One region of the Stenotrophomonas sp. 107298_Sma genome, then DNA from elsewhere that is predicted to be linked to it. Evidence: predicted binding sites of a transcription regulator. Region 1 holds the regulator's gene; each other region holds the start of a gene.
What was found. The regulator HrcA, encoded in region 1, represses chaperone genes, less so after heat shock. The targets are predictions, from matches to a motif close to TTNGCACTCNNNNNNNNNGAGTGCNAA.

Region 1 (7,445 bases):
GGAAGCCGATCCGGTCACTGACGTCGCCCTGTTGCGACAGGGCAAGCGATTCGTCGACCAGCGTCTGCCAGGCGGCGGCGGCACGGCGCACCTGGCGGCGCTCGTCCTCGTTGCGGGCATAGGCGTCGAGCAGGGCCAGCTGCGACGGACGCGTCAGCAGGGCCTGCTGCTCATGCTGGCCATGGATTTCGACCAGCAATCCGGCTAGGTCCGCCAGCTGTGCCAGCGTCACCGGGCGGCCGTTGATCCACGAACGTGAACCGCCATCGGCGCGGATCACCCGCCGCAGCTGGCACTGTTCCTCATCGTCCAGCTCGTTGTCGGCCAGCCACTGGCGTGCGGCCTGCAGCTGGTCCAGCGCGAATTCGGCGGAAAGCTCGGCGCGCGCGGCACCGTGGCGGACCACGCCACTGTCGGCGCGGAGGCCGGACAGGAAGCCCAGGGCGTCGACCATCAGCGACTTGCCGGCGCCGGTCTCGCCTGAAACGACCGTCATGCCGGGCCCGAACTCCAGTTCGGTGGCGCGGACAACGGCAAAATCCTTGATCGAAAGATGTCTGAGCATGGGTAAGGGGTATCAGCAGCCGCGCAACGCTAGCACGTGGGCGAGGGAGGTCCAATGACTTGCCAAGGTGATGCGCCGCCATTATCTAGTGTCCGTGTCTCACAGGTTGATTCCATGCACGGTTCTCCCGACCAGCTTGCCCCGCGTGCGCGCCATCTGCTGCGCACGCTGATCGCGCGTTACATCCAGGACGGCGAGCCGGTCGGCTCGCAGACGCTGGCGCGCGTGGCCGGCCTGGAGGTCAGCCCGGCCACCATCCGCAACATCCTTGGCGACCTCGAAGACCTGGGGCTGCTGGCGTCGCCGCATACCTCGGCCGGGCGCGTCCCGACCGCGCATGGCTACCGGGTGTTCGTCGACAGCCTGCTGCAGATGCAGCCGCCGGGCGAGGGCGAGCTGGCCCGCCTGCGTCAGGAACTGGCGGGCGGCGGCAGCACCCAGGCCCTGCTCGGCAGCGCCTCGGAACTGCTGTCGGCGATGAGCCACTTCGTCGGCGTGGTCAGCGCGCCACGACGCGAGCAGTTCGCCTTCCGCCAGATCGATTTCGTGGCGCTGGATGGACGCCGGGTGCTGGCGATCCTGGTGTTCGCCGACAACGAGGTGCAGAACCGCGTCATCGAGACCCGTCAGGACTTCGCGCCAGGCCAGCTGGAGCAGGTCGCCAACTACCTCAATGCCCATTTCGCCGGCCTGCCGATGGCCGAGATCCGTACCCGCCTGCTGCTGGAGCTGCGCGACGCCCGCTCGGAGCTGGAGCAGCTGCTGGCGCGCAGCATCGAGCTGGCCGAGCAGGCGCTGCAGCCGCCGGCCGACGACATGCTGGTGGCCGGCCAGACCCGGCTGATGGGAGTACAGGACCTGTCCGACCTGGAGCGACTGCGTGAGCTGTTCGAGCTGTTTTCCAGCAAACGCGAGATCCTGCAGCTGCTGGAGCGCACCATCCAGGCCCCGGGCGTGCGCATCTTCATCGGTGAGGAGACAGGGATGATGCCGCTGCAGGGCGTCTCGCTGGTCACCGCCCCGTACACCGCCAATGGCCAGGTGCTGGGCGTGCTGGGCGTGATCGGGCCCAAGCGGATGGCCTACGACCGCATGATCCCGCTGGTCCAGGCCACCGCCGATGTGCTCGGCGCGGCCTTTTCACCGGCCGGGCGTACTCCCGGAACATCCGACGCTTGAAACGCAGCATCCCGCCCACACTAGGGTGGGTGGAGGCGGAGATTGACCGCCAGGGACCCAGACATGAACCACGAACATCCAGATATCGAATCCCAGCAGAGTGCCGCCGATGCGGCCGCCGCCGCCGGCGTGAACGACGAAGTGGAGCGCCTGCGCGCCGAGCTTGAGCAGGTCAAGGCCGATGTACTGCGCGAACGCGCCGACCTCGAGAACCAGCGCAAGCGCGTTGCCCGCGACATCGAGCAGGCCCGCAAGTTCGCCAACGAGAAGCTGCTGGGCGAGCTGCTGCCGGTGTTCGACAGCCTGGATGCCGGCCTGAAGGCCGCCGGCGATGATGCCCATCCGCTGCGTGAAGGCCTGGAGCTGACCTACCGGCAGCTGCTGAAGGTCGCCGGCGACAACGGCCTGGTCCTGCTGGACCCGACCGGCCAGCCGTTCAATCCGGAGCATCACCAGGCCATCAGCCAGGTGCCGACTCCGGGTGCCGCCCCGGGCAGCGTGGTGACCGTGTTCCAGAAGGGCTACCTGCTCAACGAGCGCCTGCTGCGGCCGGCGCTGGTGGTGGTGGCGGCCGACTGACCCCCGCGGGGCCGGGAGGCGGGCACGACCCGCGCCCGACCCGACGCTGAACGCGCCGGACAACCGGAAACACAGCGTTCGGAGGATGGCTTGAATGTTCCACGGGCCTCCCCCACTTCGTATTCATCCACCGGCCGAACGGCCGGACTGACCTAAACAGCATTCTTCAGGAGTCTCCCCCATGGGCAAGATCATTGGTATCGACCTCGGCACCACCAACTCGTGCGTGGCGATCATGGACGGCGGCAAGGCCCGCGTCATCGAGAATTCGGAAGGCGATCGCACCACTCCGTCGATCGTCGCCTACACCAAGGACGGCGAAGTCCTGGTGGGTGCCTCGGCCAAGCGCCAGGCCGTCACCAACCCCAAGAACACCTTCTACGCGGTGAAGCGCCTGATCGGCCGCAAGTTCACCGACGCCGAAGTGCAGAAGGACATCGCGCACGTCCCGTACAGCATCCTGGCCCATGACAATGGCGATGCCTGGGTGGCCACCAGCGATGCCAAGAAGATGGCACCGCAGGAAATCTCGGCCAAGGTGCTGGAGAAGATGAAGAAGACCGCCGAGGACTTCCTCGGTGAGAAGGTCACCGAAGCGGTCATCACCGTGCCGGCCTACTTCAACGACAGCCAGCGCCAGGCAACCAAGGACGCTGGCCGCATCGCCGGCCTGGACGTCAAGCGCATCATCAACGAGCCGACTGCGGCCGCGCTGGCCTATGGCCTGGACAAGGGCGACAACAAGGATCGCAAGATCGTTGTGTACGACCTGGGCGGCGGCACCTTCGACGTTTCGGTGATCGAGATCGCCAATGTCGACGGCGAGAAGCAGTTCGAAGTGCTGGCCACCAACGGCGACACCTTCCTGGGTGGCGAAGATTTCGACAACCGCGTCATCGAGTACCTGGTTGAAGAGTTCAACAAGGACCAGGGCATCGACCTGCGCAAGGATCCGCTGGCCCTGCAGCGCCTGAAGGATGCTGCCGAGCGCGCCAAGATCGAGCTGTCCAGCGCCCAGCAGACCGAAGTGAACCTGCCGTACGTCACCGCTGACGCGTCGGGCCCGAAGCATCTGAACATCAAGCTGACCCGCGCCAAGCTGGAGTCGCTGGTGGAAGAGCTGATCAGGAAGTCGATCGAGCCGTGCCGCGTCGCCCTGAACGATGCCGGCCTGCGTTCGAGCGACATCAGCGAGGTGATCCTGGTCGGCGGCCAGACCCGCATGCCGAAGGTGCAGCAGGCGGTGACCGAGTTCTTCGGCAAGGAACCGCGCAAGGACGTCAACCCGGACGAAGCCGTGGCACTGGGTGCTGCGATCCAGGGCGGCGTGCTGGGCGGCGACGTCAAGGACGTGCTGCTGCTGGACGTGACCCCGCTGTCGCTGGGCATCGAAACCATGGGCGGTGTGTTCACCAAGATCATCGAAAAGAACACCACCATCCCGACCAAGGCCTCGCAGGTGTTCTCCACCGCCGAGGACAACCAGTCGGCCGTGACCGTGCACGTGCTGCAGGGTGAGCGCGAGCAGGCCCGCTTCAACAAGTCGCTGGCCAAGTTCGACCTGTCCGGCATCGAGCCGGCCCCGCGCGGCCTGCCGCAGGTGGAAGTGTCCTTCGACATCGACGCCAACGGCATCCTGCACGTGTCGGCCAAGGACAAGAAGACCAACAAGGAACAGAAGGTCGAGATCAAGGCCGGTTCGGGTCTGTCCGAGGAAGAGATCGCACGCATGGTCGCCGACGCGGAAGCCAACCGCGAAGAAGACAAGAAGTTCCAGGAGCTGGTGCAGGCCCGCAACCAGGCCGATGCCCTGATCCACGGCACCCGCAGCGCCATCACCGAGCACGGCAGCAAGGTTGGCGGCGATGTCATCGGCAAGGTGGAAGCGGCCCTGGCCGACCTGGAAACCGCGATGAAGGGTGACGACAAGGCGCAGATCGAAGCCAAGTCGAAGGTGCTGGAGGAAGCTGGCCAGTCGCTGTTCGCCGCTGCTTCGGCCGAGCAGGGCGGTGCCGCCCCGGGCGCCGACGCCGGCAATGCGGGCAAGGCGCAGGATGACGTGGTGGATGCCGAGTTCACCGAAGTCAAGGACGACAAGAAGTCCTGATCCGGACCGACGCGGGACGCTGCCTGCCAGCGTCCCGTTGTCGTACCAGGGTCCTGACCGCCCTCTGGCGTGTCGGGGCGCCCGACGCAAGAGCGGACCTGGTTCCGCTCTTCCGCTTTGACGAATCCCGACTTTCCGGAATGCGATCCACGATATGAGCAAGCGCGATTACTACGAAGTGCTGGGCGTTGCCCGCACTGCCAACGACGAAGAGCTGAAGAAGGCCTACCGCCGTTGTGCGATGAAGTTCCACCCGGACCGCAACCCGGGTGATGCGGCGGCCGAAGCCTCCTTCAAGGAGTGCAAGGAAGCCTACGAAGTGCTGTCCGACGGCAACAAGCGCCGCATGTACGACAGCCACGGCCACGCCGCGTTTGAGCACGGCATGGGCGGTGGCGGCGGTCCGGGCGGCCCGGACATGAACGATATTTTCGGCGACATCTTCGGCAACATCTTTGGTGGTGCAGGCGGCGGTGGCCCGCGCCAGGCCCGCCGTGGTGCCGATATCGGTTACGTGATGGAGCTGGACCTGGAAGAAGCGGTGCGTGGCGTCGAGCGCCGCATCGAAATTCCAACCCTGGCCGAATGTGGCGACTGCGATGGCAGCGGCTCCGAAGACGGCAAGGTCGAGACCTGCAACGTCTGCCATGGTCGCGGCCAGGTGCGCATCCAGCGCGGCATCTTCGCCATGCAGCAGGCCTGCCACAACTGCGGCGGCCGCGGCCAGATCATCGCCAAGCCCTGCAAGACCTGCCACGGCAACGGCCGTGTCGAGGAAGACAAGGTGCTGTCGGTGAAGGTGCCGGCGGGCGTGGATACCGGCGACCGCATCCGCCTGTCGGGCGAAGGCGAGGCCGGTCCGGCCGGTACGCCGCCAGGCGATCTGTACGTGGAAGTGCGGGTACGCGAGCACGCGATCTTCCAGCGCGATGGCGACGACCTGCATTGCGAAGTGCCGATCCGCATCTCGCAGGCCGCGCTGGGCGACACCGTGCGCGTGGCCACCCTCGGCGGTGAAGCGGAAATCCGCATCCCGGCCGAGACCCAGACCGGCAAGCTGTTCCGCCTGCGCGGCAAGGGCGTGCGTTCGGTGCGCAGCCGCAGCGAAGGCGACCTGTACTGCCGTGTGGTGGTGGAGACCCCGGTCAACCTCACCAACGATCAGCGCAAGCTGCTGGAGCAGTTTGAGGCGACCTTCAACGGTGAGGATGCGCGCAAGCACTCGCCGAAGTCGGCGACCTTCATCGATGGCGTGAAGGGCTTCTGGGACCGGATGACGTCCTGAGTCTTCAACGGAAACGTTGAACGGTAGCGCCGGGCCGTGCCCGGCGTTTTCGTTTGTGGTGCGGTAGATCCACGCCAGGCATGGATGCCGTTCGCCGGGTCAACGGAAAAACGCCGCCGGCGTCTGCCCGAGCTGGCGCTTGAACATGCTGGTGAATGCACTCGGGCTGTCATAGCCCATCGCCAGTGCGACATCGATGACCTTTTCGCCGAGCGCCAGCCGTTCCATTGCTGCCAGCAGCCGCGCCTGCTGCCGCCACTGGCCAAAGGTCATGCCCAGTTCGCTGGCGAAATGACGCTGGATGGTTTTCACGTCCACCGCCAGTGCCTGCGCCCAGTCCTGCAACGTTGCGTCATCCGCAGGATGCTTCTGGATGTGCAGGCAGATCTTCAGCAGGCGGGGATCGGACGGTTCCGGCAGGTGCAGCGGCAGCGCATCCATCCGCCGCAGTTCGTCCAGCAGCAGGCGCACCACACGGCCATCGCGGCTGTCGTCCTCGTGCGCGCCCTCGATCAGGCTGGCAGCCAGCAGCAGTTCACGCAGCAGGGGGGCCACCTGTATCGCGAAAGCTTCGGCAGGCAGGTGTGGCGCGAACTCCGGCTCCACATACAGGCTGCGCATGTGTACCTCGGCAATGCAGTCCACCGCATGGGCAATGCCGGCAGGCACCCAGATCGCACGGGTGGAAGGCACTACCCAGCGGCCGACTTCCGAGCGCACCACCATCAACCCGGACTGCGCATAGACCAACTGGTGGCGGCGGTGCTTGTGCGGCGAGATATGCGTGCCGGCCTGGTAATGGCGGGCACGGCAGGTCACCGGTCGTTGTATCGGCACCTCCCGCCAGGGAGCGGTTTCGCGGACCGGGCAGGTGATGTCCTTTTTGCGATAGGCCATGACCAGAACGCGGCAGAAGGGAGGAAGGTGCAACCGTAGCATGCGTGGCTCGCCCCCAACCTGACTGTGTCCATGTCGACCCTGGCTTCCCCCAAAACGACCTCACGCCCGGTGGCTCCCGGCGTGTTGGCCGCCATTTCTACCTCGCATGTCGTCAACGACATGATGCAGTCGCTGATCCTGGCCATCTATCCGGTGATCAAGGGCGGCTTCAATCTCAGCTTCACCCAGATCGGCCTGATCACGCTGACCTACCAGCTCACCGCCTCGATCTTCCAGCCGCTGATCGGCATCGCCACCGATCGCCGTCCGGCGCCGTATTCGCTGCCGATCGGCATGGCCTCGACCCTGTGCGGCATGCTGCTGCTCGGCTTCGCGCCGAACTACACGATGGTGCTGCTGGCGGCGGCGATGGTCGGCATTGGTTCGGCCATCTTCCACCCGGAAGCCTCGCGCATCGCGCGGCTGGCCTCGGGCGGTCGCCATGGTTTCGCGCAGTCGGTGTTCCAGGTCGGCGGCAACTTCGGTACCGCGCTGGGCCCGTTGATTGCCGCCGCGGTAATCGTGCCGCATGGCCAGCATGCCGCATCGTGGTTTGCCGGCGCCGCCCTGATCGGCATTGCATTGCTGACCTATGTCGGTCGCTGGTACGCGCTGCACCTGGGTACACCGCGTCCGGCCAGCACCGCGTCGATGGCCCCGCGCCATCCGCCACGCACTGTGGCCAGGGTGCTGGTGATCCTGCTCGTGCTGATCTTCAGCAAGTACTTCTACATGGCCAGCATCGGCAGTTACTTCACCTTCTACCTGATCCACCACTTCGGCATTCCGGT
Region 2 (7,445 bases), 2.4 Mb from region 1:
TTGCCGACGGCATCCCGTTCACCGGTTTCCTCTACGCCGGCCTGATGATCGATGCCAGCGGTGCGCCGAAGGTGATCGAATTCAACGTGCGCTTCGGCGACCCGGAAACCCAGCCGGTGATGCTGCGCCTGCAGTCGGATCTGGTGGAACTGGTGGAAGCCGCCATCGATGGCCGGCTGGACCAGGTGGAAGCACACTGGGATGCGCGCCCGTCGCTGGGCGTAGTGCTGGCCGCGAAGCCCTACCCGGAAGCACCGATCACCGGTGACGTGATTTCCGGCCTGGACGAAGTGCCGGCCAGTGCCAAGGTGTTCCATGCCGGTACCGCATTGGATGCACAGGGCCAGGTCGTCAGTGCGGGTGGCCGCGTGCTGTGCGTGGCCGCACTGGGCGACAGCGTGCGCAATGCACAGACGAACGCCTATGCGGGCGTGGCCAAGGTGACGTGGGCCAACGAGTTCCACCGCAACGACATTGGTTGGCGCGCGATCGCACGCGAGGGGTGAGGCCGACGCCGCTGCCACGCATGGCGTGGCCGTACGGGCGCCACACCGCCTGGGTAGATCCACGCCATGCGTGGATGAGCCCCACAAACGAGAAAGGCCCGGCGATGCCGGGCCTTTCTTCGTTCCAACGCCCTCCCGCTTACGCGGTGAACAGCGCCTTCATCTTCTTCAGCGCGTTCGCTTCGACCTGGCGGATACGCTCGGCCGATACGCCGTACTCGTCGGCCAGCTCCTGCAGCGTCACCTTGCTGTCGGCATCCAGCCAGCGGCGGCGGATGATGTCGCGCGAGCGGGCATCCAGCTCGGCCAGGCCTTCGCGCAGCAGCTGCATCTGGTTGTCTTCGCTGTCCTCGCGCTCGTAGGCCATCGACGGATCTTCGTCATTGGCCACCAGATACGCAGCCGGCGACGGCGGCGCGTGGTCGTTGTCTTCATCGGTCGGCGCATCGAAACCGATATCGCGACCGGACAGGCGCGATTCCATTTCCATGACCTCGCGCTCGGACACGTTCAGGTCCTTGGCGACGGCGCTGACTTCGGCCGCGTTCATCCAGCCCAGGCGGGTCTTCGACTTGCGCAGGTTGAAGAACAGCTTGCGCTGCGCCTTGGTGGTGGCGACCTTGACGATGCGCCAGTTCTTCAGGATGAACTCGTGCATCTCGGCACGGATCCAGTGCACCGCGAAGGAGACCAGGCGCACGCCCATCTCCGGGTCGAAGCGCTTGACCGCCTTCATCAGGCCGATGTTGCCTTCCTGGATCAGGTCGCCCAGCGCAAGGCCGTAGCCGTTGTAACCACGGGCCACGTGCACCACGAAGCGCAGGTGCGAATGCACCAGCTCGCGAGCGGCGTCCAGATCGTTGCCGTCGCGGAAGCGACGGGCCAGGTCCTGTTCGTCATCGACCGACAGCACCGGGATCTGGTGCACGGCACCGATGTAGGCGTCCAGCGAACCGAGCGCACTGGGAATCGGGAGATTGTTTGCCACAAGGGCAGTAGAGGTGTTCTGGCTCATAGGCACCCATCTTAGCAGTCCGGGATTTGGACTGCTAAAGGAGGAAAAAGTTCCAGCATCCTATTGATGCAACACTGGTCCCAAACAGAGCCCTACCGTAGCGCGATTTGATGACAGTGGCGAGCACGCTTTTCGGGATTCACAATCCCTTGGAATTCAATCAATTACCCACCGGAAACCGGCGATTTCCGGTCAAGCGGAGCTGAACGGGCCGTCCTGGAGGTCCATTCAGGCCAGGAGACGTTGCCCGGTGTTCAGGCCCGAGGGCTGAGGGTTGACCCTTTACTACTAATAAACCCGTTGACAGCCACCCGGCGACATGCTCCGATGCATCAACTAATTCATACGTAGAAGCGCATGGCCCGCCCTGTCTCGCAGAATCCCACTCCCGCCGAGCAGGCCATCCTGGACATCCTCTGGGACAAGGGCGAAGCGTCCGTGCGCGATGTGGCGGATGTGCTCGGCCAACACAAGCCGGTCGCGTACACCACGGTGCTGACCATGTTCAACGTGCTGGCGAAGAAAGGCTTTGTCAGTCATCGCCAGGAAGGTCGCGCCTACATCTATCACGCCACGCTCAGCCGCGAGCAGGCCCGCCGGCAAGCGCTTGACCATCTTCTGCATCAGTTCTTCGACGGCTCACCGAACGTGTTGGCACAGCACCTGGTGGACGAACGCGAAATCGACCGCAACGAACTGCAGGCACTGCAGCAGCGCGTCAGCGATGCCAGGGCCGGGAGGAAGGAATGAACCTCATCGACTTGGCGATGGCATTGGGCGTACGACAGTTGCTGTTGTCCGCAATCGTGCTGCTGCCCGCGCTGTGGCTGGCACGGCGGCGGGCCCTCAGTGCCGAACAACGTTCCTGGCTGCTGGCCGCAGCGATGGCAGCGGCCCTGCTGCTGCCACTCAGTGCCTTCCTGCCGGGCTGGTCGACCACCCTGCCCGCACCGGCACCGCCCGCGGCCGCGTTCCACCCCATGCCCGGCGAAGGGGCAACAGCGGAAGAAGCCATCTTCGAAGCCGGACGACAGCCCGACATCTACTACGTCGAACTGCCGAAGACCCTGCCGACACTGCTTGCACTGCTGTGGCTGCTGGGCACCCTGTGGCTGGGCATGCGCCTGCTGGACGCGACGCTGCACGCACGCCGGCTGCGGCGGCTGGCGCAACCGGCGACCGCCGGACTGCGCGCGGTCCTGGCCGACATCGTGCCCGCCCACGTGACGATCGCCACCTGCGCCGTCGACGGGCCGATGGTCGTCGGCCTGTGGCACCCGCAGATCCTCCTGCCCCGCCCCTTGCTGGCACGCCTGGACAACAATGTGCTGCGCGACATCGTCCGCCACGAGGTTGCACACCTGCAACGGCGCGACCTGTGGACAAGCACGCTGCTGCGGGCGGGAACAGCACTGTTCTGGTGGAATCCGCTCCTGCACCTTGCCCAGGCACGCCTGGCGGTACTGCGCGAGATGGCCTGTGATGCACGCGCTGCGATGCAGGCACGCGAACCGCTGGACTATGCAGGTTCGCTGCTGGCCAGCGTCGAACAGCTGCAGGCCCTGCGCGAGGAGGCGCCGACGCTTGCACTGGGTATGTTCAGTGCGCGCAGCCAGCTGGCGCAGCGCATTGATCAGCTGGTGGACGCCGGGTCACCCACACCCCGGCACCGCAGCCTGTTGGGGCTGGGCCTGCTGCTTCTGCTGGCCTGCACCGGCACCGCCGTGGCCATCTCACCACGGCTCGCCCCATCACCGGCTGCCAGCGCCTCCGATACGCGCGTCATCAAGCTGTTCCAAGCCGCCAGCACGCATGACGTCGCGCAGGTCCGTCTGTTGGCGGCGGCCGGCGTCGATCTTGATGCGCGCGTGCTCGGTGATGGCACGGCGCTGATCCAGGCCATCCGTGCACGCGATCCGGCGATGGTCGACACGCTGCTGCAACTGGGCGCCGACCCCGATCGTGCCGCGCTGGGCGAAGGCAATCCGTTGATCGTCGCCTCCGCGTTGGGCCTGCAACCCATCGTCGAGCAGCTTGTGCAGGCTGGTGCCGACGTCAACCGGGTCGTGACCTATGACGAGACACCGCTGATAAATGCCTCGCGCGAAGGGCACCTGGTCACCGTGCAGTACCTGCTTGCTCACGGCGCCGACATCAACCTGGGCGTGGAAGCCGACGGCTGGCTGGGGCGCTGGCGGACACCGCTGAACCAGGCTGGCAACGCGGCCGTGCGCGATTACCTGCTGGCGCAGGGCGCCCGCCGCGAACGACGCTGACTCCTCCGCCGCATCGCCTCCTGCGCTGCGGCGGTAACCCGTTCCACCCGCAACGACTGGACGCGACAGGCGTGCGTGGCACCGCGTGCGCCGATCCCGCCCTTCTTCCACTCCTGCAAGGATGTCGATGATGAACCGCCTGTTGCTGTGTTCGCTGCTGGTCTCCCTTGCCCCGTTCCACGTGATGGCCACTGACGCCAGCGCTGAAGACGCTGCGCGCTTTGCGCAGGCAATGGCCCGTGGCCTACGCCCCAGCACCGCGCAGCTGGGCGCCGCGCTGCCACAGTGGTCGATCGAAGAACGCCTCGCCCACTACAAGGTACCGGGTGCCGCCGTTGCGGTGATCCGCGATGGCAAGGTGGTGTACGCCGCCGGATACGGCCTGCGCCAGGCGGGCACGCGCGACGCGGTGGATGCCGATACCGTGTTCTCGGTCGGCTCGGTCAGCAAAATGGGCACTGCGGCGACCACCCTGAAGCTGGTTGCTGCCGGCAAGGTCTCGCTGGAGGAGAACATCGACCATCGCCTCCGCCGCTGGCACCTGCCTGCCGATTCGCAGGGACAGCACCCGCCGATCAACCTGCGCATGCTGCTCTCGCACACTGCCGGCTTCAACGTGCATGGCTTCCAGGACTACCAGCCCGCCGAACGCCTTCCGACCTTGCTGCAGACACTGGATGGACTGGCGCCTGCAAAAAATGAACCGGTACGCCTGATCCACGCACCCGGCCAGCAGGTCGACTATTCCGGTGGCGGCTACACGGTGGTGCAGCTGGCGATCGAAGATCTGACCGGCAGAGCATTCGCTGAGGTCGCACAACGCGAGGTGTTCTCGCCACTGGGCATGTCGCGCAGCACGTATCAGAATCCCTTGCCTGCCGGCTACGGCAACGTTGCCCATGCGCACGACAACAAGGGCCTGCCGGAGGCCCTGCCACGCGGCTGGCAGAGCTTTCCAGAACAGGCGGCGTCGGGGCTGTGGACCAGCGCCAATGACATGGGCCTGTTCGTCGCGGCCTTGCTGCGCAGCATCCGCACCACGGATGGATGGCTGCCGCAGTCGTTGGCCCTGCAGATGGTCAGCGAAGTGGCACCGGCCGGCCGTGGCCTGGGCCCGGAGCTGGCCGGCGCTGGCGCCAGTCGCCGCTTCTTCCACAACGGCAGCAACGACAGCTATCACGCAGGCATCGAAGGCTACCCCGAGAGCGGCGATGGATTCGTCATCCTGACCAATGGGGACAACGGCCCTGCCTTGCGTGGGGAGATCCGCAATGCCCTGTCCGATGCACTCGGCCACAACGCCAAGCCGGTCATCCGCACGCTGGATCCCGCATTGCTGGTGGATGGCTATGCGCGCTTCAGCGGCCGCTTCGTACTCGATGAAGCCCTGCCCATGGATCTGCGCAGTGGCCTGGCCGATTGGTTCGACGCCGCCACCCTGGACGTGCAGGCGGTCGATGCTGGACTGCAGTTGCGCTTGCCCGGGCGTGATGCACCAGTCGCACTGCAGGCGCTGACGCCCGTCCGCTTCCTGGCAGGCAGTGCGGGCGCGGAACTGCTGTTCCATCGCGGCGGCGATGGCACCGTGCAGGCATTGAGCGTGATCGCCGAAGGCGCGCGCGCCTACTATCGGCGCGCGGATATCGCGCCAGCAGCGGGCCACTGATCCATCGCTGGCGGCGCCGGGCCACTGCCCGGCCCGCTCAGAGCGCAGAACGCGGCGGCAGCGACCAGTCGATCGGGGCCTGCCCGCGACGCTGCAGGTACTCGTTGGCCATCGAGAAATGGCGGCAGCCGAGGAAGCCGCGATGGGCCGACAGCGGCGACGGATGCGGCGACTTCAGCACGCGATGGCGACGGGTGTCGATGACCTTGCCCTTCTGCTGCGCGTAGGCGCCCCACAGCATGAACACCAGCCCTTCGCGCTCGCGGTTGAGCACGTCCACCACGTGGTCGGTGAAGCCTTCCCAGCCGCGCCCCTGATGGGCGCCGGCCTTGCCCTCTTCCACCGTCAGTACGGCATTGAGCAGCAGTACGCCACGCTGGGCCCACGGAATCAGGCAGCCATGGTCCGGGCGCGGGATACCGAGATCGCTCTCGATCTCTTTGTAGATGTTCAGCAGCGACGGCGGCACCGGCACGCCCGGCGGCACCGAGAAGCTCAGCCCATGGGCCTGACCACGGCCGTGGTACGGGTCCTGGCCGAGGATGACCACCTTCACCTGCTCGAACGGCGTGGCATCGAACGCGGCGAAGATCTGCGGGCCGGGCGGGAACACCGCCGCGCCACTGGCCTTGCGCTGGCGCAGGAAGCTGGACAGCTCGCGCATCTGCGGCTGCAGCAGGTAATCGCCGACATGCTGCTTCCAGCTCGGTTCCAGTTGGATCGTCGGGGTGTCGGCTACTTCATCCATCATCGAATCAGGGGTCCATCATTCAATCGGGCCAGCCGCAGCTGGAACAGCACCTTGGTGACCAGCAGCCGTTCTTCGATCGGCTTCAGCACCAGGTCGTTGGCGCCGGACTGCAGCAGCCCGGTCTGGTTGTGCGGATTGCCATCGCCGGTCATCACCAGCACCGGCAGGCGGCGCTTGCCGTAGCCGAAGTCCACGCGCACGCGCTGCACCACGTCGCGGCCGCTCAGTTCACCCTTCAGGGTGACGTCGGTCAGCACCAGGTCGATGCGGTGGCGGCTGCGGCCCAGCGACTCGGCGGTGAGCAGGGTGAACGCCTCTTCGGCGCTGACCACGTGCAGCACGTTCAGCTGCTGGCGTTCGAGCATGCGCTTGGTGGCCTCGGCCACCACGCGGCTGTCCTCGATATAGAGGATGGTGGCGCCGGGAATGGTCTGCGGCTGCACATAGCCGCGGATGAAGGTCGCCAGTGCCTCATGGCCCAGCGCCTTGTCGAAATAATCGGTGACGTACTCGGTGAAGCGGCGCTGCTCCAGATGCTGCTGGGCATCTCCGGAGACCACGATCACCGGCACATAGGCCTGGCCAGCGGCTTCGCGGATCATCCGCGCCAATGCCAGGCCGTCGCCATCACGCAGGGTCAGCGAGGTGGTCACCAGGTCCACCGGACCCTGTGCCAGCGCCTGCTGCGCTTCCTCGATGCTGTCGCAGCCGATCACCTCCACGCCCGGCAGGTCACGCCTCAGCACGTCGGCGATCAGCTTGCGTACCAGCTTCGAGCCATCGACCACCATCACCCGCGTCGCGGGCCCCTCAAGGTGCTTCAACGCTTGCGGTTGCATGCCGGTCTCAGGTGTCGGTCGGTCGGGTCTGGCGCAGGAAATGGCCGGTCACCAGCCACGCCCCCAGCCAGCCCAGCAGCAGCGTGCCGAGCAGGACCAGGCCGCCATGCAGCAGGTCCAGGCCGTGCAGCACGAACGGGCTGCCGTAGCTGCGCGAGAGTTCGGCCAGCGGCATGCGCAGCGCGGCACCGGCGGCAGCGATCAGGGCCAGCGCCACCGCGCCAGCGCCCAAGCCATACCAGGCGCCCAGGTACAGGAACGGACGGCGGATGAAGCCATCGCTGGCGCCCAGCAGCTGCAGCACGCCGATCTCTTCACGGCGGGCCTGGATGTCCAGGCGCACGGTGTTGCCGACCACCAATGCGGCACCGACGCCAAGCAGCACCGACAGC
Region 3 (7,445 bases), 2.4 Mb from region 1:
TCACCGCGCATGTACACCGCATTGGTGCGCTTGAGCAGTTCCTTGAACTCCGGCCGCGACAGCACAGCGCGCTCGTTGGCCTTGCAGCTCACGCACCAGTCGGCGGTCATGTTGACGAACACCACGCGCTTGTCGGCGCGCAGGCGGTCCAGCAGCTGCGGCGAGTATTCGACCACGTTGTCGCTGGCCGCCTGTGCGGCGCGCGCTGGCGGTGCCAGCTGGGTGACGCCCCAGGCCGGCACCAGTGCAGCGATGGCCAGCAGCACGCCCAGCAGGGCAACGGGACGCGGGCCGGTCCAGCGGTTGCGTTCGAACAGCCACAGACCGAAAGCGAACAGCAGCAGGCCACCCAGCACCAGCGACATGCCGTCCACGCCGCGCTGCTTGCCCAGCACCCACAGCAGCCATAGCGCGGTGGCATACATCGGGAAAGCCAGCACGTGCTTGAGCGTTTCCATCCACGGGCCCGGCTTGGGCAGGCGGCGTGCCAGCGCCGGCACGAAGCCGATCAGCAGGAACGGCAGGGCCAGGCCGAGGCCGAGGAACAGGAACACGGTCATCGCCTGCAGTGGCGTCGCGATGAACGCATAGGCCACCGCACCGCCCATGAACGGGCCGACGCAGGCACTGCCGACCACGCAGGCCAGCGCACCGGTGAAGAAGTCCCCGGCCGGGCCGCTGCGGCTGGCCAGCGACTGGCCGAGGTTGCCGAGGCCACCGCCGAGGGTGAACACCCCGGACAGGCTCAGGCCCACTGCGAACATGACGTAGGCCAGTGCGGCCACCACGCCCGGGTGCTGCAGCTGGAAGCCGATGCCGACCGCGTTGCCGATCGCGCGCAGGCCGACCATCAACGCACCGATCACCGCGAACGCAACCAGCACGCCCAGCGTGTACCAGAGCGCATGGCTGCGCGCGCGCTGCGGGCTTTCACCGCTCTGTGCCAGGCCGAGTACCTTCAGCGACAGGATCGGCAGCACGCACGGCATCAGGTTCAGCACCAGGCCGCCGGCCAGGGCGAGCAGCAGGACCCACAGGAACGAACGGTCCGGGTTCGGCGTGGCCGCTGGCGGGCGCGTGCGCATGGCGTTGTCGCCGCGCGCGTCGGCGGCGAACGCGTTGTCAGCGGCGGCACTGCCAGCGCCGGCCGGCGTGCCGGCATCGGCGTTGGGCACGGTCGGCAGCAGGCGCAGCGGCGCGCCATTGGCAGCCTCGCGCGGAGCACCGGTGGCGGTCGGCAGCGGGCTGATCACCTCGCTGCGCGGCGGCGCCTGGTTGGCGCTGGCGTTGATCCTGCCGGCCGGGATCGACAGCTTCACCCGTCGCGTCATCGGCGGGTAGCAGATGCCGTCGGTCTGGCAGCCCTGGAAGGTCACCACCAGGGTGCTGTCGACCGCGTCGGCGACAGAGCGGCGCAGCGGCAGCGGCACCTCCACCTGGTTGAAATACACCGAGACATCGCCGAAGTGCTCGTCGCGATGCGACTGAGCGGCCGGCCATCGCAGCTTGTCGGCCAGCACGCCGGCGCTGCCTTCGAGCTTCAGCGAGGTGCGGTCGCGATACAGGTAGTAGCCCGGCGCCGGGCTGAAGCGCAGCAGCAGGGTGTTGCCATCGCTGGCAATGGCATCGAAGCCGAATGCCTGCTCCGACGGCAGTGGCAGCGCCTGGCTGTTGCTGGCCGCACCCGGCAGGCGCAGGCCGCCGCTGTTGCCGGCACCGGCCAGCGGGTTGTTGAACGGGCTGGCCGCACCGGGGCGTGCGGCCGGGGCCGCCGCCTGTGCACCGCCGCCGGGCAGGGTCACCTGCACCACGCGCTTCTGCGGCGGATAGCAGACACCGGCGTCGGCGCAGCCCTGGTAACGCACTTCCAGGCTGATGGTGCCGGCTGCATCGGTCGGTGCGCCGGGCAGGGTGGCCTGCAGCCGCTCGCGATAGGTTTCAACCTCGCCGAAGAAATCGTCGTGGTGCTTGTCGCCCTTGGGCATCTGCAGCGCGCCTGCGTTGAAGGCCGGGTCGGCCTTGACGCTGGTGCGGTGGCGATACAGGTAATAGCCCGGTGCGATCTTGAACTGCAGCTGCACCTGGCCGCGTTCGGGGGCGGTCGCGGTCAGCGCGAACGCCTGGTCCACCGGCAGCAGGTCCTTCTCATCCAGCGCGAAGGCCGGCAGCGAGAGCCACAACAGGGCGCACAGGGCGGCGCCACGCGCAAACAAAGTCTTCAATCAGTGTCCTCCCGGGTCTGTGCCCGGATCCAGTCCAGATACGCCGGCAGGCCGGCCCGGGTTTCGACCGCGATGCACTCCGGGAGTTCATACGGATGCAGTTCGACGATCCGGGCGATTGCGTCATCGACGCGGCTCGCGGTGGTCTTCACCAGCAACTGCAGTTCGGTGTCGGTGGTGACCTCGCCCTGCCAGCGGTAGGTCGACTGCGCGCCCTCCAGTCGTGTGACGCACGCGGCCAGGCGCTCGCCAACCAGCGCGTGCGCGATGCGCTCGGCACTGGCCCGGTCCGGGCAGGTGGTCAACAACAGCAGGACGGGATCGACGGTCGACATGACCGTCGAGTATAGGGCCGCCGCCGGGTCAGGGCCCGGCGGCGGCAATGGACCGCTGCGTTGCGCGGTCAGTTGGCCAGCTGGCAGGTGGCCGGCTTGGCCGAGGTGAACAGGCCCGGGGTGGCCCACTCGGGGTGGTCGATGAACGGGTTGCGGTTGCCCTGGAACGAGTAGATCACGTCATTACGCGCCTGCTCGGCGGCATCCGGCGGATCGGACAGGTGCCAGTCGATCAGGGTCGACAGCAGGCCCATGTAGGCCGGCGAGCTGCTGGTCTTGACGATCTTGCTGCGGTCGTCGGTCAGTTCCAGGTCCGGTTCGGACTGGCCGGTGGCCGCATCCTTGCCACCTTCATAGCGGATGGCCATGTACATCACCGCGCGTGCCATGTCGCCCTTGCGATGGCCCCACACCTCGAAGGTACCGGCATTGCCATCCGGTGTACGCACCCAGTTCGAATTGCCCGGGTAGCCACCGCTGCCACCGCCGTGGCCGTTGTTGGCTTCGGTGGCACGCTCGCCGCAGTTGGCATCGCACTTGCCGAACGGCTTGTTGCCGCGGTCGGCGTTCCACTGCGCGTCGGTGAGGTACAGCATGTGGGTGTCGGTGTAGGGCGCGTACGGCAGGCCCTTGTCGCCGGTGGTGCTGGCAAAGCCCAGCGAGTTCGGCCAGGTGTGCTCGCGGTTGTACTTCAGGCCGCCGCCGCTGCCGGCGCGATCGGTCCCCTTGGCGTAGCTGCGGTTGCGGTACGCATCCAGGATCCTGCCGCTGTTGTTCGGATCCTCGTCGGCGATCTCCAGGATGGTCCAGGTGCTGGTGCCCGAGCCGCTGTACGGGTAGGCGGTGTGGCCCTTGATGGTGGCGTGCAGCGAACAGCGCAGCTGGCTGGGGCTGCTGGTGTTGACCTTGGAGTAGTAACCGGCCGGCACGCCCGGGTTGCCCGGGTCCGGATTGCCACCGGTGCTGGCCACGGCGAAGGCGATGCGGCTGTCGGCGGCCGGGTGTGCGCCCTGCAGGTCGGTGATGCGCGCGGCGCGGATGTCGAAGCGGCAGGCTTCACCGGCCACCAGCGCAGTGTTGGTGGACAGCTTCACGCTGCGGCCGCTGGACGGGAAAGTCAGCGGTACGCTGCCGGAAGTGCCGCAGCTCAGGGCGAACGCGCCGCTGGCCAGGTTCACCGTCTCGCTGAACACCACTTCCAGGTCGGCGGCGGCGGGGAAGGTGCTGCTGCCCTGGGCCGGGGTGGTGGTGGACACCGACGGCGGCGTGTTCGGGCCCGGGGTGCCGCCACCACTGAAGGTCTGGCCGTTGTTGCAGTTGCCGAAGGTCTGCCTGGCCGACTCGGCCCAGGTGAAGTGGGCGTACTGGCTGCCACTGCCGGTCAGCTGCAGCGAGGTGCCCGGGGCCGTGCTATTGGTCTCGGCCACCGGAATGTTCTGGCTGGTCATGCCGGCCGCGGGCCCGCCGGACGCTGTGATGGCACCCTCGTAGCTGAGGAACTGGACCACCTTGCCGCTGGCGTCGACCAGGGCAATGCCATCGTTCGGGCCGTTCTGCAGGCCGTTGGTGGGGTAGGTGACCACGGCGATGCTGGCGCTGCCGCAGCCTGCAGCGGTACCGGCGGGAACCGGATTGTTGGCGTAGACCGTGGCGGCCGACGGATTGCTGCCGTTGTAGAGGTACAGGCGGTAGCCGGACAGATCCTCACCGGCGGTGGCCACGACCTCGATCGCTTCGCCGACGTCGCCGGCGGCGGTGCTGTCGTCGTAGTGCAGTTCGTTGATGAAGACCTCGGCCTGGGCCGGCGCGGCGGCCAGTGCCAGCAGGCAGGCAGCGGCAAGCGGGGACAGCAATCGCATCGACTACTCCTTGTGATTGGGAATGCGCGGCCGAGCCTAAGGCCGATCCAGTGACACTTTGTCGTAAATGAACGTCAGATATCTGACAGTGCGACGCGTATCACCAAATGTCGAGGGTTGCGGGCATCCGCTTGTCGCGTTGCACGCGGAACCCCGCCTTCACGCAGCACCTGGGTGCGCCTTTGCCGGGCGGTGAATTTTTTTGCGGGATCGGCCTTGAAAGGCCCGGGGCCAGCTCCATCTCTGTCCTGCTCCCGATTCGTCGGGCTTTTTCGCGAGCAATGCTGGCAGTCACCTTGGGTGAGTGCTAACATCGCCAGACTTTTTCAGACCAATCAATAACTTAAGAGGTCTCTCATGAGCATCAAGCCGCTGCACGACCGCGTTGTGGTCAAGCCGATCGAAGCCGACGAAATCTCCGCCGGTGGCATCGTGATCCCGGATTCGGCCAAGGAAAAGTCCACCAAGGGTGAAGTCGTGGCCGTGGGCCCGGGCAAGCCGCTGGACAACGGCAGCGTGCGCGCTCCGTCGCTGAAGGTCGGTGACAAGGTCATCTACGGCCAGTACGCCGGCAGCTCGTACAAGAGCGAAGGCGTCGAGTACAAGGTCCTGCGCGAAGACGACGTGCTCGCCGTCATCGGCTGAGCTTCGGCGCGACCTGCTTCATCCCCTGATCTCCAATTCCCAGCCGCCGGGCATCGCCCGGCGCTACCAAAGAGGTAACTGCAATGGCTGCCAAGGATATTCGTTTCGGTGAAGACGCCCGTTCGCGCATGGTGCGCGGCGTCAACGTTCTCGCCAATGCCGTCAAGGCCACCCTGGGCCCGAAGGGCCGCAACGTCGTGCTGGAAAAGAGCTTCGGCGCTCCGACCATCACCAAGGACGGCGTCTCCGTCGCCAAGGAAATCGAACTGGCTGACAAGTTCGAGAACATGGGCGCGCAGATGGTGAAGGAAGTTGCTTCCCGCACCAACGACGACGCTGGCGACGGCACCACCACCGCCACCGTGCTGGCCCAGGCCCTGATTCGCGAAGGTGCCAAGGCTGTTGCCGCCGGCATGAACCCGATGGACCTCAAGCGCGGTATCGACAAGGCCGTCGTGGCCGCCGTCAACGAGCTGAAGAGCATCTCCAAGCCGACCGCTGACGACAAGGCGATCGCCCAGGTCGGCACCATCTCGGCCAACTCGGACGAGTCGATCGGCCAGATCATCGCTGACGCGATGAAGGAAGTCGGCAAGGAAGGCGTGATCACCGTTGAAGAGGGCTCGGGCCTGGACAACGAGCTGGACGTGGTCAAGGGCATGCAGTTCGACCGCGGCTACCTGTCCCCGTACTTCATCAACAACCAGCAGTCGCAGACCGCTGATCTGGATGACCCGTTCATCCTGCTGCACGACAAGAAGATCTCCAACGTGCGTGACCTGCTGCCGGTGCTGGAAGGCGTCGCCAAGGCCGGCAAGCCGCTGCTGATCGTCGCTGAAGAAGTCGAAGGCGAAGCGCTGGCGACCCTGGTGGTCAACACCATCCGTGGCATCGTCAAGGTCGTGGCCGTCAAGGCTCCGGGCTTCGGCGACCGTCGCAAGGCGATGCTGGAAGACATGGCCGTGCTGACCGGCGGCACCGTGATCTCCGAAGAAGTGGGCCTGTCGCTGGAAAAGGCCACCATCAAGGACCTGGGCCGCGCCAAGAAGGTGCAGGTTTCCAAGGAAAACACCACCATCATCGATGGCGTGGGTGACAAGGCTGCGGTCGATTCGCGCGTTGCGCAGATCAAGACCCAGATCCAGGACACCTCCTCGGATTACGACCGCGAGAAGCTGCAGGAACGCGTGGCCAAGCTGGCCGGTGGCGTTGCCGTGATCAAGGTCGGTGCCTCGACCGAAATCGAAATGAAGGAAAAGAAGGATCGCGTCGACGACGCCCTGCACGCCACCCGTGCAGCCGTTGAAGAAGGCGTGGTCCCGGGCGGCGGCGTTGCCCTGGTCCGTGCGGTCTCCGCGCTGGCTGGCCTGAAGGGTGCCAACGAAGACCAGAACCACGGCATCCAGATCGCCCTGCGCGCGATGGAAGCCCCGCTGCGCGAGATCGTTGCCAACGCCGGCGAAGAGCCGTCGGTCATCGTCAACAAGGTCAAGGAAGGCACCGGCAGCTTCGGCTACAACGCCGCCACCGGCGAGTTCGGTGACATGCTGCAGTTCGGCATCCTGGACCCGACCAAGGTGACCCGTTCGGCGCTGCAGAACGCAGCCTCGATCGCTGGCCTGATGATCACCACCGAAGCCATGGTTGCCGAAGCTCCGAAGAAGGACGAGCCGGCCATGGGTGGCGCCGGTGGCATGGGCGGCATGGGTGGCATGGGCGGCATGGACTTCTAAGGTCCTGTGCTGCACCGGAAGCGGCCGGCCTTGGGCCGGCACGCTTCTCTGCTGCTGTGAAAGACCCCGCCGCAAGGCGGGGTTTTTCGTTGCCCGGTTGCCGCCGCGTCAACGCATCGCTACGCTCGGCGTCCATGCCTACCTCGTTCATCGTCGTTGACGACTTCCTTTCTCCCGCCGATGCGCACGGCCTGCGCCAGGCGGCGCTGGGCCTGACCTATCCGGCACAGGAAGGCGCATTCCCCGGCCGCAACTCCTTGGAGCGGCTGGAGCTGGACGGCCTGTCCGGAGCTGCGTCGCGGCTGGTCAATGAACCATTGCGACCGGTCAACCCACTGCAGTCGCACGGCAAGTTCCGTCTGACCCTGGCCGGGGATGTCGGCCGCGCGAAAGTGCACACAGACCACTCTCACTGGTCCGGCATCCTCTACCTGAGCGCGCCGGAGCACTGCGAGGGCGGCACCGAGTTCTTCCGTCACCGCCGCACCAACACCGAACGGATGGCCCTGGATGCCAGCGAGCTGGCCGCATTGGGCTATGCCAATGGCGGCGACATGCATCGCGACATCATCGAGCGCGACAGCATCGACGACAGCCAGTGGGAGATGACGATGCGCATTCCGATGCGCTTCAACCGGCTGGTGCTGCTGC

Region 2: the regulator HrcA is predicted to act here: its motif matches at 1,533-1,559, upstream of rpoH (RNA polymerase sigma factor RpoH).
Region 3: the regulator HrcA is predicted to act here: its motif matches at 4,701-4,727, upstream of ACZK2G_RS19440 (co-chaperone GroES).

Annotation. Positions count from the first base shown of each region.
Region 1 is NZ_CM151094.1:1,833,860-1,841,304, forward strand. Features, by position in the region: gene recN (DNA repair protein RecN) at 1-565, opposite strand, end outside; gene hrcA (heat-inducible transcriptional repressor HrcA) at 680-1,744, shown strand; gene grpE (nucleotide exchange factor GrpE) at 1,808-2,323, shown strand; gene dnaK (molecular chaperone DnaK) at 2,505-4,430, shown strand; gene dnaJ (molecular chaperone DnaJ) at 4,585-5,715, shown strand; gene ACZK2G_RS08705 (AraC family transcriptional regulator) at 5,815-6,612, opposite strand; gene ACZK2G_RS08710 (MFS transporter) at 6,685-7,445, shown strand, end outside.
Region 2 is NZ_CM151094.1:4,240,060-4,247,504, forward strand. Features, by position in the region: gene purD (phosphoribosylamine--glycine ligase) at 1-506, shown strand, start outside; gene rpoH (RNA polymerase sigma factor RpoH) at 646-1,521, opposite strand; gene ACZK2G_RS19660 (BlaI/MecI/CopY family transcriptional regulator) at 1,879-2,271, shown strand; gene ACZK2G_RS19665 (M56 family metallopeptidase) at 2,268-3,797, shown strand; gene ACZK2G_RS19670 (serine hydrolase domain-containing protein) at 3,928-5,463, shown strand; gene ung (uracil-DNA glycosylase) at 5,501-6,214, opposite strand; gene ACZK2G_RS19680 (response regulator) at 6,211-7,053, opposite strand; gene ftsX (permease-like cell division protein FtsX) at 7,061-7,445, opposite strand, start outside.
Region 3 is NZ_CM151094.1:4,192,455-4,199,899, reverse strand. Features, by position in the region: gene ACZK2G_RS19455 (protein-disulfide reductase DsbD family protein) at 1-2,222, opposite strand, end outside; gene cutA (divalent-cation tolerance protein CutA) at 2,219-2,557, opposite strand; gene ACZK2G_RS19445 (endonuclease) at 2,626-4,416, opposite strand; gene ACZK2G_RS19440 (co-chaperone GroES) at 4,774-5,061, shown strand; gene groL (chaperonin GroEL) at 5,145-6,794, shown strand; gene ACZK2G_RS19430 (DUF6445 family protein) at 6,929-7,445, shown strand, end outside.